One region of the Sporomusa aerivorans genome, then DNA from elsewhere that is predicted to be linked to it. Evidence: riboswitches for the same ligand, from Rfam matches in the RefSeq annotation. Region 1 holds a riboswitch; each other region holds the start of a gene.

The links. A riboswitch is a leader RNA that binds a small molecule or an ion and turns the genes downstream of it on or off. The one in region 1 is predicted to bind cobalamin.
Region 2: another riboswitch for cobalamin. It lies ahead of SATMO3_RS05265 (response regulator transcription factor); the one in region 1 lies ahead of cobT (nicotinate-nucleotide--dimethylbenzimidazole phosphoribosyltransferase).
Region 3: another riboswitch for cobalamin. It lies ahead of SATMO3_RS03335 (TonB-dependent receptor domain-containing protein); the one in region 1 lies ahead of cobT (nicotinate-nucleotide--dimethylbenzimidazole phosphoribosyltransferase).
Region 4: another riboswitch for cobalamin. It lies ahead of SATMO3_RS05330 (hypothetical protein); the one in region 1 lies ahead of cobT (nicotinate-nucleotide--dimethylbenzimidazole phosphoribosyltransferase).

The regions. Positions count from the first base shown of each region.
Region 1 covers NZ_CP156926.1:5,312,141-5,316,403, forward strand. The annotation lists gene SATMO3_RS25430 (nicotinate-nucleotide--dimethylbenzimidazole phosphoribosyltransferase) at 274-1,332, opposite strand; gene cobT (nicotinate-nucleotide--dimethylbenzimidazole phosphoribosyltransferase) at 1,325-2,365, opposite strand; cobalamin riboswitch at 2,517-2,711, opposite strand; gene lplT (lysophospholipid transporter LplT) at 2,842-4,005, opposite strand; gene SATMO3_RS25445 (AMP-binding protein) at 3,998-4,263, opposite strand, start outside.
Region 2 covers NZ_CP156926.1:1,171,812-1,176,074, reverse strand. The annotation lists gene SATMO3_RS05275 (hypothetical protein) at 18-218, shown strand; gene SATMO3_RS05270 (hypothetical protein) at 452-655, opposite strand; gene SATMO3_RS05265 (response regulator transcription factor) at 694-1,254, opposite strand; cobalamin riboswitch at 1,411-1,600, opposite strand; gene SATMO3_RS05260 (hypothetical protein) at 1,829-2,638, opposite strand; gene SATMO3_RS05255 (adenosylcobinamide amidohydrolase) at 2,712-3,815, opposite strand; gene SATMO3_RS05250 (carbon-nitrogen hydrolase family protein) at 3,875-4,263, opposite strand, start outside.
Region 3 covers NZ_CP156926.1:724,093-728,355, forward strand. The annotation lists gene SATMO3_RS03320 (hypothetical protein) at 1-892, opposite strand, end outside; gene SATMO3_RS03325 (helix-turn-helix domain-containing protein) at 1,211-1,588, opposite strand; gene SATMO3_RS03330 (helix-turn-helix domain-containing protein) at 1,557-1,775, opposite strand; cobalamin riboswitch at 2,347-2,530, shown strand; gene SATMO3_RS03335 (TonB-dependent receptor domain-containing protein) at 2,692-4,263, shown strand, end outside.
Region 4 covers NZ_CP156926.1:1,205,854-1,210,116, forward strand. The annotation lists gene SATMO3_RS05325 (N-acetyltransferase family protein) at 38-547, shown strand; cobalamin riboswitch at 1,088-1,269, shown strand; cobalamin riboswitch at 1,489-1,687, shown strand; gene SATMO3_RS05330 (hypothetical protein) at 1,699-1,932, shown strand; gene SATMO3_RS05335 (hypothetical protein) at 1,944-2,135, shown strand; cobalamin riboswitch at 2,202-2,386, shown strand; gene SATMO3_RS05340 (OmpH family outer membrane protein) at 2,636-3,094, shown strand; gene SATMO3_RS05345 (hypothetical protein) at 3,293-4,263, shown strand, end outside.

The DNA of each region.
Region 1 (4,263 bases):
AAATAACTGCTATTAATAGCTTTATCGGCAATCTCCAGCCCTGCACGGCAAAATTTTTACCGGTATTGAGCAACTTGCGCCCCATGTCGGACCGCCCCTATTCCTCGCCAGTCACACCCATAAGGTAGGCGATTGTCGGCATAATATCGATTGGCCGCCGATAGTCCTTATTTCCTGGCGGACAAGTTCTTCTGGTATATAAGCAATGGAACCCGGTGATGGTTATCATACCACCAGTCTTCGGCCGGCTGAATACTTTGTATCTCCTGGGTATTAATCCCTGACACTATGGCTTTGCTTTAATGCCCCCGGTCCGTCCTGGGCAACTGCAACCTCTGCTTCACCGAAAGTTTTCATATCATTGATAACATGCAGTGAAGCGTTAACCAATGACATCCCCATCGCCGCCCCGGTTCCCTCCCCCAAATTCATGTCCAGTTTAAGGTAGGCCGGTAGCTCTAGCAATTCCAAAGCTGCCCGGTGCGCCGGCTCAGCGGCGAAATGCGAACCCAGCAGGTAGTCTTTCACTTGCGGCGCCAGCTTGACGGCTATGAGAGCTGCCGCACTGGTAGCAAGACCGTCCAGTACGATTGCAGCCCGCCCCGCAGCCGCCCCTAAAATAACGCCAACCAAGCCGGCCATGGTCAAACTGCCCACTTTTCTTAACACTGCAAGCGGTTCCTCGGGAGAGGTTGAGTTGACTGCCAGGGCTGTACTGACCAATTCGGCTTCATAGCCGGATAATTCCGCAAGTACACTGGCATTGTAGCAAGCGGTAACAGCCACTGCCGGTAACAGTCCGGCGGTCCCCATTTCGCCCAGACCAATTACCTGTACACCCTGCGCGATTTCTTCCCGGGCAACTTCGATTCCTGTTTGCACAGCCTGCAGCACCTGCTCACTGGTCATAGCCGGCCCTTTCGTTATATTTCCGGTGCCATAGGCCAATTTTTCATGACGTACAGCAGGCAACGGCGGCAAATCAACTGCTACGCCAATATCCACTAAAACCGGCTTAGCTTTGACATGTTCGGCAAACACATTAATAGCCGCGCTGCCCTGACAGAAGCCGGCGATCCGCTGCTGGGTCGTAACTTGCGCCTTATTCCAGGCCAAATCAGCCGCCACTCCGTTATCAGCCGCCATAATGACAATGCTTTTGTTCAGGCTGCGCGGGCGGGAATTGCCGGTAATTCCCGCCAATTGCCTGACGATATGCTCGAAAGAATATAAACTGTTAAGCGGCTTGGTTAAGTTATCCAAACGCACCTGGCAGCGTTCCATAGCCGGCTCATCCAAAGGTTTTATTGCCGCAATAATATCTTTAAGCATGAGTCTGACCTCCTGTAGTGCCCAGCAATTTAATGGCCGCCCGCAACATATCAATGGCTACCGAAGCGCCAATCCCCTCACCGAGACGGACCCCCATATCCAGGCAGGCCTCCAGATTAAGATGGCGTAAAGCGATAATGTGAGCCGGCTCGCCGGACAGATGCGAGGCAAATATATACTTTTGACAGACAGGCTGGATGGCGTTGGCGATTAAAGCCGCCGCCGTGGTATTGAGTCCGTCAATCATCACAGCGCAGCGGTTGGCGGCGCAGCCTAAAACGACACCGGCCAATGCACCGATTTCAAACCCGCCTACCTTGGCCAATACATCAAGTCCGTCGCCGGCATCCGGTTTATTAAGCTCCAGCGCGCGGCGGACAACACCGATTTTAACCTCAAGCCGGCTGTCTGAGATTCCCGTTCCCCGCCCGGTGATCTGCTCGGGCGACAATCCGGTGAATGCGCCGACAATGGCGGCGCTGGCCGTTGTGTTGCCAATCCCCATTTCACCAAGGCTGAAACAGGTAGCGCCCTCACCTACTTTAGTGTTCACAATTTCAATACCGGTTTCAATAGCCTGTATGGCTTCGTCCCGCGTCATCGCGGGTCCCTGGGTAAAATCCCTGGTGCCATAAGCAATTTTCCGGTGCCACAGACCGGGAACATGGGATAAATCACCGGCCACGCCCATGTCAACCACGACCATGTCTGATTGGCTGAAATTAGCGAAGGCATTGGCACTGGCCCCTTTGGAGATAAGGTAATTGGCAGTCATATGCATAGTCGTCTCTATAGGATAAGCGCTTACGACCTGGCGGGCCACACCGTGATCGGCCGAGGCCACTACCATGCAGCTGCGCGGCAGGCGCGGCTCAAGCTCTCCGGTTATGCCGGCGTATTGTCTGACCATCTGTTCCAGCCGGCCAAGACTGCCTGCCGGACGAATCACGCTGTCCAGGCGGGCTTGTATCTGCTGCATAATGGCGGTATCCGGAGCAGTGATTTTAGCTAGGGTTGCTTGCAATAAATCCATAATAACCTCCATTGTTTTGTATGATTTACGCTGTAGGTATAAGATAAGACATGCGATTGCTTCGGTGTATCTCCTTGCAACGACCGGAGCGGGTGGGTAAAAAACAAAGGGCTTTTTTGGTGTACCCAAAAAAGCCCTCTTTTCCATGAAGGTTTGGCAAACGGTGTAAGGCAGGTCTCCTGGCTCCCGGTTCATCGACGCTTGCGCCTTCCCCTTGACGAGTGGCAAATGCAAGTTCTCCTCCGGTACAGTGGCGGGCCCGCGCGTATGTATGGCTTGGCCATACTCAGACTTCCCTATTCTCCTCCGGCAGTTAACCGGCGGCACCTTAACCGCGCATATGTAACTCTAACTGTGGACATTATAGCAAAGCAATCGCTCTGGCGTCAATATATATTGAATGATACTTTCCAGCAGAGTGTCATAGGGGGCGGGGTTGCCGACATAAAACAATCGCCGTCAAAATGGTGTAAAAATCACGCTTTTTTAGTTACCAGCCAAAACATATAACTAACCAAAAACAGCAGAAAACAAGCCGTAGCCCCTAAACACACATTGGTTGCAACCCCTGCTTTGGTCGCCAGCGTGTACAGGCCGACTCCTAAAAACATAAAGGTATTTTCCATGAAATTCTGAACGGCGATGGTTTTGCCTGCACCGATGGTATGGTGACCTACCTGCTGCAGGCAGGCGTTCATGGGAACTATGTATATCCCGCCCAGCGCTCCGACAATAAGCAGCCCGGCTACGGCTACCGGCAGGCTGGTAATCTTAAGAAATCCTAATATAGCTAACCCCATCGCCAAACCGAACCAAACGGTACGTTGATAGTTTCTGATACTAATCAGATAAGGTGTAACCAATGCGCCGACAGCAATGCCTACGCCGGTAACAGCGATAATCATACTGATAGCGGTACCACTGGTTATCCCCAAAGTAAGCGGTACCCACGCAAAGATAATCATCCGGAGCACAGCCGAAGCCATCCAGAAGGAGCCTGTCCCGATCAGGGAGTAATGACTCTGCGGATTACGCAAGAGTACAGCCGTATCTGCAAAAAATTCACTAATTGCACGGTTGTAGCCGATACTTCTATTACCCGCGTCTTTAGGTATGATGATATTAATGCCAATGGATGAGGCATATAAAAGCGCACAAGTTCCCAGTGCCAGGGTTATGGACAGATCGGAAAGGAAACCGCCGGCTACCGACCCGGCTAAAATAGCTAGAATTGTATAACTTTCCAGACCGGCATTGGCTCTAAGCAGTTCATCCCCGTTGCGGGTAAGAAATGGTAATATACCGTATTTGGCGGGACTATAGATAACCGCCCCCAGGCCTACGGCCGCATAGCTGAGCGCAGGATCAAAGCCAACAAACAATAGCAACACACCGGCGGTTTTTACGATATTGCCAATGATAAGAACTTCAGCCTTGGGCTTCCTATCGGCCAAACGTCCGACCCAGGGTGATAACATAATATAAGAGGCTAAAAAAATAGTTTGTACAAAAGAAAGGTAAAAGTCCGGATAACCATCCCGCCTAATTATGGCTAGAATAATAAATAGTATCATGTTGTCCACGAACGCTGACAGAAATTGAGCGGTAAACAGCGCCCTCAGCGGCGACAGTCTAGGCATCTTCTTGCGCCTCCTTTACTGCCAAGCCTTTAAGGGTGACATAGTCGGTTTTACCGCTGCCCAACAGAGGTAATTTATCCATTACAATAACTTCCGCCGGCATTGCCAGCATACTCTGACGGGACTGACCCATAAACGCCCGGAGCGCCTGTTTGGAAGCATTGGGGTGCATCGTATAGAGTATGATTTTCTCCCCTTTTTTATCATCCGGTACATTAATAGCTGCGTTGCGGTCGGTGCCGAAGCATTTTTCGGCGG
Region 2 (4,263 bases), 2.4 Mb from region 1:
CCCCCAGGTGAGGTATTTTGCAAGAGCTGCATTTTCACTATTTCCCGCGCAAAACCGTACGAAATAAACACAGCTTGCGCTGGGCTTTAGCAAAAGTGGCAGCCGAGGTTGCCCTTATCCAGGCGATAGTTATCCTTTCTGTCAGGATAAAAAAAGAAGCCTCTCCGGATGTGTTGTTCTCATCCGGAGAGGCTTCTTTTTTCGACAAAACCGCCTGAGTAAATGCCACAAATACATATAAATCCCCTTCTATCACTCGCTAGGTATAGCAGTAATTGCTGTTCAGGGAGGTTTTTAGCGCTCTTGTTATAGTGAATATGTTTACAATTCATTCTAATTTAAAAATATTCTCATTTTATCAGGATATAAATGCCTCATTTGAGGTATCGGGGAAGAATTTTTTTTACAAGATATATTCGCCTGAGCACCATACTGCTCTATTTTTACTACATTATTTAGGCGAATTATGGCAGCGAATAGCAAAATCGACATACCCCTGCAAGGTTTCCAGTAACTCATTATTTTGCGCAATTGTAAGATTAGATAGATCCAAAGTGCCTACTGTCTCTTCAATTATTCTATTGAGTTGATACTGATTGTATCCCAGACTGTTAAGCTGGTTAATCAAATCCTTAAATTTCGCGTCCTCGACCATGGCTTAGCAACCCCACTTTCTAAAACTACCAATTCAAATTATCCACCGGCCTTATCCACCCATGATGCTCTGCCATCACAGCGGGAATATTGAAGTTTTCCGATCAGTTCAACCCGGGAACTTGTGCCTGTCTTAGCAAATAAATTGCGAATGTGAGATTTTACTGTTTCCAAACCAATACACAACATCTTGCTTATCTCTTTATTTGTCTTTCCCATCGCCATAATTTGTACAATTTCCCGTTCCCGGGGAGTAAGAACTATGTCAGTGGCGATTTCGCTTTCCAGCAAAGGAACAAAATCAAAAATAATAAAAAAACTCGTTCTTTCCGCTTCGCCAAGCCGCAGGCAGCTAAAACTAGCAGTGCCCGGTAAATAGTGAAGTGTCCCGCTATAGCTAATCAAAGGATTATCGACGTCATTATGAATTCCACTAAAATTTTTACAGATTTTAATGAATTTGGGGAATAATTCGGGACATTTTTCTTCAAAAATCTCTTTGGCACTCTCATTTTGATATTTTTTTTTGAATTGCCAGTTTAAAATGCAGATCCCTTGATACAGTTGGTGTACTGGCCGAAAAACATGTTGGGGCATCATTTTTAGCACCTTCAGCCTTTAATGTTTTTAATAATTGATTCCGCACTTGAATATAAAAAGCTCTCTGTGGACAAGAGAGCATATACGTTATACTGCCAATAGGAATAAAAGTCTATTCACAGGTTGCGTAACCTCCTTCCCATCATTCGCAGGTCAATCGGCGATTGTCAGATAGGCAGTTCTCCTGGCTCCGGCTCTTCGCTCCTCCGCGTCTTCCCAAAGCTAAGCTTCAGTGACATCTATGCGGATTCACTCCCCGTTACAGTGGCGGGACCGCGCCGGCTTTTAACCGGCTTCTCTTTTAGCCTTCAATAGCGCTGAAGATACTTACGCATTTTCCAGCCAAGTATCTTCAGATCATTCTCATTAGGCACCTATCCCAGCAATATTATTTTATTAGGTCACCGATTGATCTTTAACCAGCAGTATTGTCTCTATTTAAGATTAGGCTAAGCAGGGTAAGGCGTAAATACCTCATATGAGGTATTTTGTAAAAAATTCCTTTATATAAATCTGCAAATTTTGTATATTTTTAGGGAAACAAAGTCCCTGTCCCCGTGTTTTAGCCCTGTTGTCAGGGCATGCTTTGCGCGAATTTTTCTTTTATGGCTGCGCCGTTTTCATTCCACTGGAGGGTAGATCCGGCGGGGAATTCTTTATGGGTGCCGTCTTCGGCCAGCAGGGTGACCGCATCCTTGACCGTACCTGCGGTCAGTTCGCCCGTTTCGTTAAAGATGGCGTTTTTACCTTTGCTGAATTTTATGTACCCGGCGGCATCATTGCCTGTAAGCAGCTTTTGCCAGCCAACCGGTCGCAGGTAAGTATCCTCATCCAGAGTGCCGGTCAAGACTGCCCCTGAATTGTAAAAGCGCAGCACGGTATCTTCCTTGAAGGTTACGTAGCCGTATTTACCCTCTATTAGCCGCAGGGTAGCCTTATGGGCTATGGTCCCCGAGACAACTTCGCCCTGTTCGCTAAAAGTCACCACTGTGCCGCCTTTATACAGCAAATGGCCGTAACCGGGGATGGCGACAGGATAGTTCCGGCCGAAAAACGGGCGGGTCCCAAAGCGGCCAAAATAGGGGCCGGTGCCATCGTAGACCGTGGCAAAGTAATAATCATCAATAACCCGGCTCCAGCCACGCGGCGCTAGCAGCGTATCCTTGTCCAGCGTCCCGGTAACGACTTCCTCCTGGTCATTACAATTGACAACGGTATTTTTTCTGAATTGGACAGGATCACCGGCAGCCCAACCCTGCGGATGAAGTTTTGTGTCTTTCGGCAGCACTCTGGTTGTAGCCCAGGCATCGGGCATTGCCACTGCAAATGTTGATCCCCACACAATTATGCCTACCAATATACGAACAATAAAGCGAACCGTCATACTTTATCATCCCCCTTGTAATCTTTTCCTATAGTATAGCAAATTGCTGGCTAAATAACATTACTATGACGCGTTAGCACCTTGCCTGTTCCGCCAGTTTTTTCCTGACAATCGCCAGTATTAAAGTGTGCCAGGCTTTCAGGCAGGAATCGACGCCGGTGCCGGTAATAACCGGCGCTTCCATCCGGTATTTAGCCGCCGCCGCGGTTAACAGCTCGTTGCCTGCCTGGCGCACCTCGACGCCTGACAGCAATTCCCATTGCAGCTCATCCAGCAGATGCACATAGGAGGCAGCATAAGTCACCAGGTAATTATCACCGTCCAACTGGTAGAGTGCATCCATGAATTTAGGCTTAAGCAGTGTCTTCTCGCTGCTTTCCGTATAGACCTGCCACAAACTTTCTTCGGTAATGCCATACCGTTTGATGCGGCGCAGCATACTGTGCTGCTGGCGTGGCGACAGACCGGTCTGCTTATACAGTGCTTCCTTGACAGCCGGCAATACCGTCCGGCCGATGAGTTCGCCGAGCTTGGAATGCTTGCCGGCGCTTTCCAGGTACAGTGCCGATTGAGGATTGGCTATGACAATGGTCTGATCGGTACCCGAGCCGGTTGCCAGTCCTGTCGAATAGTTGCTGCCGGCCATAAGTTCCTGCAACGCTGCGGTCTTAGCCTCCGTGCAGGTTACCAGGGCACGGTTCAAGATGCCTGGCGGCAAGTCAGCGTCGATAACCAGAATAATGTTGATGGTACCGGGTTTTTCAATAGAATTCTTGTCAATAGGCTGGAAATAGTCTGCCGGATCGCCGGCCCGGCCGCCGTTGACCTCAACTCCGCCGGTCACAATAGCCGTTACGGTCAGGCTCTCATAGCTTTGCGTATGTATGGCTACATTCTCCATGGAAGCTGCTGTTCCCATTCCAGCCGTCGTCGCGGGATCAAGACCGATTTCCTCCGTAATGAGCCGCATATGCTCCTGATAGGTGGGGGCCCGCATGACGCAGGCCATCCCGGCCCCGGGATTGCAGTCATTATTAAATACCGCCGTCAGGTCTTCCCTGTACCCGCCATTAACGATGGCGGTGCTGGCTACCTTACGGGGCTGCTCAAACGGAATAACAATGCTTTTATAATAACGATAAACTGAATCACCGGTACTTAAAGTACTTAATTTCAAGGCTTGTTCCCTCCCTTGTAACCAACTGCTCATATTCTCATCCTCTTTTCAAAAGCTGATCATAATTTCTCGACACGAAACGAATTAGATGGGGTGCACTGCTCCTTAAAGTCCCAGTCAAACAAGAGTACGGCCGGCTTTCCGCTGTATTCGAGCCGCATCTCACCGCCGACGATGACGGTGCTCAGCGCCTGGGAAAAGTCCAGGCGTTCCTGTTTGCCGGTCTGATTACATACCCATAGCGGCCTGCCGCTGACAGCCGAAGCTTTTTTCCAGGCGTTTTCCGGTGGATCGTCGCAGCCACCCGGCGGCCAGGCCGCCGGCACAACAATGACCTCTGCGCCTTTATCCGCCATAGCGATTGCATTTTCTTCATACCAGGTATCGGCGCAAATCAATACTCCCGCTGTGATATCGCCGCACTGGATTGGTTCCAGGTGCTCACCTT
Region 3 (4,263 bases), 1.9 Mb from region 1:
TAGCGTTAATAAATATCAATTTAGCTTGAACGCCGTTTGCTGTCGCATAAGTTCTTATTTGATTAAGCATAACTTCTATTCTGTCAAGGTTTATTTTATAAGGTATGCGACATACTCGAACTTCAAAAAATAAATCAGCATATAAAACTTTGGAAAAGCCATCAAATACGACAATTCTTTTACTAACAAAGTCAGAATTATTTAAGCCAATTTTTACATCAAATGATATAGAATCTGCCCTTATTCCTTTCTTTCTAGCACAAGAAATGATTGCAATCATTGCGATTATGTTATTAGTTAGAACTCTTCTCCAATTTGAAGTCTTTAGAGTATCAAGCATTTCCATTGAGATGTACGGTCTTAGCTGGGCAGGTATATAATAATCTTTATGGGAAGGGTTGGTACTTCCCGTATTTTTTATTGAAGAGATACAGGAGTTTTGGTTATTTAAATTATCATTACAAGATAATTCGTAATTAGTGTTACTTTCTTCGTTTTGTTCTGAAGTATTTTTATCTTCAGGAGTAGCTGGTAAAACAGAAGCAATGTGAATATTATTTGATGTTCTTGTTGATTGATTTACTTGTGTTATAGAGGTTAAAAGAGTTTTCATTATATCTTCTTTAAATTTATGATTATCATCATTGATTGTTTTCTGTTTTTTTTCTAGTTCTTTTACTTGACGATCGACCGATAATATTTTACCAAGTGAGATTTTATCAAAAACAAAACCTAAAGTTATAAAGACCATTAATAGTAAAATCAAAAGATTATTCGTATCTATAGATTGCTGATGTTGGAGATTATAAATTAATATCCACCCTAAAAATATTAGCAAAATAAAGGATATAAAATAGTAAAGTAGTCTTTCCCATAAAGGACGATTATCCATCTGCCCCTCCTTTGTAAATTTATACTTCGAAATTATCTTATTAAGGTATTTAATTTGTGAATAATCGCAGATTCCTTTCTATTTTTGAAAATTTTTTTTAATAAGCTAATTTATAATTAGGCGATTGCATGAATGAGTGTTATTAGGAATTAGAGGAGATACAAGTTTATAATTTTTGCGGACCAATTCAGTATTATGGATGGATTTTTAGACAATATAAAATTTTAGTCACAGGATTAGATATATCTATTTATAATGCAGCAGGCACCAGTCAATATTAAGACAAGGCATACAAAAAAAATAGCGAGTTACTTCGAACTAATTTCTTTTGGGATTATCTGTTAACCCTAGTAGCCAATCAGTAGACACACCATAGAAATTAGACATTTTAATAAGTGTCTCGACACTTATAGGTCTTCTTCCGTGTTCTAGTGATCCAACGGCGCTTGGTGTGATACCAACAGCCTGAGATACTTCTTTTAACTTAAGGTCACGGTGTTCACGTAAATATTTAAGTCTTTCCGCCAATATTGATAAAATCATGCAATCATTCCTTAAAAATAATTGACTTTGTGCCAATTGCACATTTATAATATGTATATGAAGTGTGCAAATGGCACAAAGAAGTTTAAATGAAATGATGAAGGCTTCTGCCTTGCAACTTTTATTTTCTTCGAGCTTCGTCTGATCTGCCAACCAAGTAATCCAGAGACACGTCGAAATACTCGGCAAAGGAGATAAGAACTTCAAAGCTTGGTTTTGACTCGTTTTTCTCATACATAAATATGATCCGACGTTTGACTCCAACAGCATCTGCCAAATCCTCAGCTTTCAGCTTTCGTGATTTTCGTAAATGACTTAAACGTTCACCAAAAGATGGCATCAAATCACACACCGTTTCAAGTAAAAGTATTGACTGTGTAATTAAATTGCACTATAATGATTTGTAGTGCAATTTAATTGCGCAAAGGGTATTGGATTAAAGATATGATTTAATAACATGCTGCTTATTTGGCGTACCTTGCTACCTTTGATGTGCAGACAAGCACCTGGGTAGCCGAAAATATGTACTTCTAGCTAAATTCTAGTACAGCAGAAAGGAGGCAGCTAAAAGAGCAACCTAAACCACAGCAGGCTTATCTCAATAAGCCGCCAACCAAGGGCAAAGTATACCTAGAAATGTGTCCAAAAGACACTTGTCACCCAACGTCACGTTGGAGCAACAGCTGCCAATGGAGACAATCGAACGGAAAACAGGGGTGTGTTCCACATACGATTGTCTCCATTATAGCGCAGACAGCACCCGGCTTCAATCCAGGTGCTGAGAAAATGCACGGAAATTATGTCCGCACCGAAGTGTAGTGAAAGAGTCCCCTGGAAAAAATGTTTTTACTGAGAGGATAAAAACAGTCATAATCCACGACTATACGTCATAAGTTGAAACCGAAAGAACAACCGAATATCTTGGGATAGGTGCCCGCAAGGGCTTAATAGGGAAGTCCGGTGAAATACCGGCGCGGTCCCGCCACTGTAACGGGGAGTAGTCTCGCATATTGGCCACTGGAGCGTCAGCTTTGGGAAGGCGCGGGACAGCGATGAACCGGAGTCAGGAGAACTGCCTGTCCGACAATCACCATGTTACCTGCGAGCGACGGGGAGGAGATTATAAGATTACCGGACAATCCCGGTGAATTTGCTGTAAAACTTCCGTTGCGGGAGTTTTTTTTATTGCATCGCTCTTCGAAGCGATAGGCCAAAGAATACCACAGGGAGAGAACAAGATAAAGGAATGATCACCTTTGAACCATATCTATAAAATCATTTGGAACCGGGCCCGCGCCTGCTGGCAGGTGGTGTCCGAGCTGGCGAAAAGCACCGGCCGGATGAAATCGGTCCGCTGCAGCAGCGGCGTGCGCGGGGCCAAATGCATAGTGCTCAGCCTGGTCTGGTTGCTGGCGCTGAACATAGCAGCGCTGTTTATCCATACGGCGGCTGCGTTTACGCCGCCGGCCGACACCAAGAATACCTGGACATATATTGGACTGGTGGACGGCTATGATACCTGGACCTCCACGAGTGCTGTCGGCGGCAATGGCCACCTGGCCGGCACGTCCAAGAAGTATCTGACGGCCATAACCTTGAATGCCGGCGAACGATGGCGTCCCCTGGACATGCGGACCCCGGCAACGAATGCTCTGGTCGTATACGCTACGGTCAGCGACCTTACCCTGAATGCCGGCAGCATGCTGGATTTGGCCGGACGTCAGGCTTTGCTCTATCTGCCCACGTCCCAGTTTCCCGGCGGGTTCGACAACACGCAAAAGCAGATAGCCGGGTATCATTTTACGATTGATAAATTAACGCTGGCCGGGGATGCGGTCTTTCGTATCAATACCAATATAAAACTCATTGGCGGCAATGGCGGTTTCACTGGGGCAAGTATAACCGTCAAACAACTTGAGGGAGCGGGCGGCACGGTCTATATCCAGTCCGCCTATGACCCGGCCTGGAAAGAGCTGGTCAGGGGCGTAGGCTCGATCTATGAGCGCAAGACGTTGGCGCTGAGCGCTCCCGGTAACTATGATAACTACATAGCCGCCGACTTCAGCGCCGCCGATTACAGCAAGGTCAATGTCGTGGGCCAGGCGTCACTGATGGATGGACCTCTCAGGCTCTATGAACTGGTGCCGGTCATCGACTGGAACAACCTGCATGCCGGCAAGGCCGTGCTGGTGGCGCTCAAAGCCTATAATACCGGTGTTATCTCCGAATCCGGCAAAATGGCCAGTGATGCCCAACTGACTTACCGCAATATCTGGCGTATTGAAGAGGGCAATCTCTTCACCCGCATGGATGAGCTGCATGCCCGGCATTACGGCAATACAGACGCGCCGTCCCTTGCCGGCGCGGCGGACAGGCCGGTGAGTGAAGGGGTATGGGCCCATAGCTTCCGGGGGAAACTGAACAGCCGCGGCGCGTACGGGCGCAGCGTCAGCCAAAGCTACAACGGACTGCAGGCCGGATTTGATAAGGCCCGGGAGGGCGACTTCTATAACGGGACCTTATACTACGGCCTGATGCTGGGCCAGCTGGACGCCGGCACCGGCTACGCCACAGGCCGGGGAGACCTGACCGGCACGAGCATGGGCACCTATGCTTCCTGGATTGGCCACAATGGCCGCTATCTGGACCTGGCTGCCCGGATGACAAAAATCGAAAACGACTACCGGTTTCATGACAGCGACAGCGTCAATACGGCCAAGTACGGCAGTTGGGCCAGCGGTATCAGCGCCCGGTACGGCTACCGCCGGGACTTGCCGGATGGCTGGTACTATGAACCCCAGGCCGGCTTGGCAGTCGGCAACCTGGAT
Region 4 (4,263 bases), 2.4 Mb from region 1:
TGAACAGGATTCGCATCTGAAAGGAGCGTTGTTCGCCATGAACAAAGAAGACCTGGTTATCCGTCCTATTCGCCCGGCAGATATTAAGGCTGTGCAAAGCTTTTTACTGCGGCAGCTTAAAGAACTATTCTCCCAGGAAGGCCAGCCGGCTATGACCGAGGATGTCTGGGGGCTGGAGAAACGGTATGTAGAGCCGGCAAACTGCAATATGTGGGGAATATTCACCCCGGCAGGCGAAGTTGCCGGGACGGCCGCAATTTGTACGTACAATGACCGGATTGCCCTGCTGAAAGGCCGCTATAACCTGCCGGTAACGGCGGAAGTAGGGCGGTGCTATATTGATCAGCGCCTGCGGCGGCAGGGGCTGGGCGCTAAACTGCTGGCAGAAATGACAGCCTTTTGCCGGGAACAGGGATATGCCATCATGTACCTGCATACTCATAGATTTTTACCGGGCGGCTTCAACTTCTGGAAAAAAGAGGGCTTTGTCATAACCCTTGACGAAGGTGGCAGCGCTGAGCTTGTCCATATGGAGAAGTGGCTGTAACCAGTGCCGCAGTGCCCCGGCGGCGGGAAAGCAAAAGGCCGCCTGCATAGAGGCGGCGCGTAGTATCAAGAATCTCTTTTTCGTTCTGGGAAAATACGGTATACTAAGAGTACAGGCTGCCCGGGGTAACGGTTAGCCCCTTCCTTTTAAGGAAGGGGGGTGGTAAGATGAGTATCTATGAGGCATTGAAATTTGCGGTTGCATTTGCCGCGCTCATGGTATTGGTCACGACCAAAAAGAAATAACCGCCCCTGTGCTCAAATAGCGGCGATTATTTCTTAAATAACAACGAATTTGGGCTAACCGTTTTCCGGTTAGACAGCCTGTGGGGCTGGCGTGTTAGCGCACGTCAGTCCTTTTCTTATATTATACCCATAGACTGTAAAATATGCAACAGACCAACAGGCTTTGATGAGGAATAGTGGCTGTCATGCCGCTATTTTTTATGCGGAAAAACAGTGAAAAATGTCAAAATAAGACGAGCGAAAAAGTGTGACAAGCGGGAATATTTGTGCTACGATAATGTCAAACAAAGGAAAAATTTAATACTTTGGTGCAGGTGCCCTACGGGGCTTAATAGGGAAGTCCGGTTCAAAGCCGGCGCGGTCCCGCCACTGTAATGGGGAGCAGAGCCATGAAATACCACTGGGATACAATCCTGGGAAGGTTTGGCCGAGTGACGATCCAGAGCCAGGAGAACTGCCTGTATGACAATCACCGTTGACCTGCGAGGTATGGGGAGGGGATTCGATGCGTGTTTTCCGACGGTATCTTTGGGAATTCAAGCGGAAGCCTCCTTGTGTTGTTATCACAGGAGGCTTCTTTTTAATTTGCCGGTTGTGAGCGTACAATAGAGAACTTTTCAAGGAGAACGGATTTTTTACACCTAACTTAGTTGCGTTTCGACACAATTGTGTCAAAACGCGGTTTTAGCCGGGTGGTTGTAAATAGCGGGTACAGGTGCCTTCCATGCAAGGCTTAATAGGGAAGACCGGTTAAATGCCGGCGCGGTCCCGCCACTGTAACAGGGATTCAGTCCGACCATGTCACTGGCAGGCGATAGAGGTAGACAACCTGCCGGGAAGACCGGGCTGAGGAGGATCTGGAGCCAGGAGAACTGCCTGTACCGACAATCTTTTGATGAACTGCGGTTGACAGGGAGAAGATTGCGCGGTGGCCGTTATGTTCAGGCGCATAGCGGCAGCGCCCATGCTGTGTATTTCTTTATCGGCACAGTGCAAGCAGAGCGAAAAGGAGGGTGGGGAAGACAGCAGCCTGAGATACTGGCGCTTGGCCGGCCAAGAACAGGAAAAAAGCCAAGCGCCAGGCCGAAAGCATTACGCATAAGACAGGGAGAAGGAAGTGAGGCTCTGCTGTCCGGTTGAAGGGGTAGAGGATGAAACAGCAAAAGATTGAAACGTTAACCGGCAAATTGCTGGATTGCGGCTATCACGCCGAGCAGATCAGGCACATTGTCAGCGAAGCCCTGGAGAGCGCCGTTGCAGGCGACTCACAGGAGAATGTCATCATTGAGGCGCTCGAAGAATACCTGGCGTTTGGCGTCAAGTGTAGAATGACGGGCAAATAATTAGCGCTATATTATCGTTATATTTTTATGACAGCCGGCATAGGCTGGCAATAGGCATAACACAACCGCATAGGGTAAGGGATAGGTGCCCTTCGGGGCTTAATAGGGAAGTCTGGTGCAAAGCCAGCACGGTCCCGCCACTGTAACGGGGAGCAGTCCCGCAATACGCCACTGGAGCCTGGGCTTTGGGAAGGCGCGGCAACTGCCATGATCCGCAAGTCAGGAGAACTGCCTGTCCGGCAATCACCAATCGTACCTGCGAGAGACAGGGAGGGGATTACGCACGGCCGGGAAAGGTTCTTCCCAGGCTGCCGTAACACTCCCGTCACGGGAGTTTTTTTGTCCTGATAGAAAGTATAACTTTCGCCAAAGGCTCGACGCAAGCCGTGTTTTCTTTATTGGCATTATCGTATACAATCCGGCTGTATGTACCGGCTGGCCGGCGTACAAGCCCGGTTGTCCCCGAAAATCTATAAAAATATGGAAAAAGGAACAGACACATGCAAAAAATCGCAAAAGCCATAAGAATGATTTCCCTCATTGCCGCTGCCGTTTTCGTATGCGGCCTGGCAGCGCCCGCGCCGGCGCTGGCCGCCAAAGCCAAGGACAAGCAGGAGGCTGGCATCGGCTACGTCAACCGGCAGCAGGTATTCGCCGCCTATCCCGGCATTGAGGAGCTTATGCAACAGCTTCAGACCCTGCGCCAGGCGGCGCAAAAAGAGTACGACGAACAGTCCAAAGACCTGCCGGCCGAGGCCAGGCAAGCCCTGAATGATAAAATCGCCCGCACGGAAGCGCAAAAAGAAGACGCCCTCATGCAGCCTGTCAGCGATAAAATCGGCGCGGCCATCCAGGCCGTGGCTGCAGACAAGGGACTGGCAGCCGTTATTGACGCAGCAAGTGTGGCCTACGGCGGCACCGACATTACCGCCGACGTAATTGCGAAACTAAAACCATAAGCAGCAGCGGCGACAGCATAATAGAGCCTGTTCGTCCTGACCGGACGCGATAACGGCGCCCGGCCAGGCTGCGATAAGGAAAATCCGACAAGGAGGTGAGGCGTTTCCCCATGGTCAGCAAGGAACCGGCCTCAGCAGCCGTCTGGTTGTTGACGGTCGCAGGGTAAAGTAGAATAAAAAATTGGAGTGTGATTTGTAATGGCGATTGACAGCAAACTGATGTATGGTACGTATAGTTATTCGGTAAGTCCTGCCAGCGGCGATATCGGCACGGTTGCATTTGACGACTCCGCCTCTTCCCTTACCGTGCACAAGGGGGTAAGGACGACCTACAGCAGTACCGATAGCACCCCGATCGGCCCTGATCCCAAACCCCTGTTTTTCAAGAACGGCGCCGGCCTCAACCGGGCCGCGGTGGCTTCGCTTGTATGGTCAGGCACCACCGCGACCTGCACCTGGCTGTTCTATGCCGCCGATGCGGACAACACCTCGCCCAATACCTGGGGCGATCCCGTAGCCGGGCCGGTCACCCTGACGGTCGGCACAAAAACCGTTACCAACCCTTATTGCATTAGGACCAGAGAGGTCAGCAGCGGTGTTGTGGACATTTACGGCATCGACTATGACGGTAAGTTTGTCTTCCGCGTGCGCAGCAGCGGCACCAACGGCGATACCTACACCGTCCAGTCCGGCGCCTATGTGTTCCCGGACCTGACCGACGACAATGAGTCCTATGGCGTGGACCTGGAGATCACCGGCGAATATGTGTACGCCCTGTTCATCAACGGCAAGAACCTGTCGGCCGGGGCGCCTACCGCCGCCTACCTGGACAGCACGGTGGTGAAGCTGGACTTCGCGCTCAGCACCACGCCGGTAGCTTATATCGGCCCCTATACCTCGCTGATAGGCTCAGGCTGGCCGGCCCCCAACGCCTTCAGCATTCAGGCCTATGGCAGCGATCTGATCCTGACGGCCGCGGGCGGCCCGCAGCATGGCGGCACAACCGGCGGGCAATGGAACACCGCTTCCCGCATCCAGAAGGTAAACCAGAGCACGCTGGCCGTAACCGATCTGCTCAAAGCGGCGCAAAGTGCCGGTGATCCTGCTTCGGACAAATATGACTTCCGCGCGCTCAGCTTCAGTAGCGACGGCAGCACGGCGTACATCCT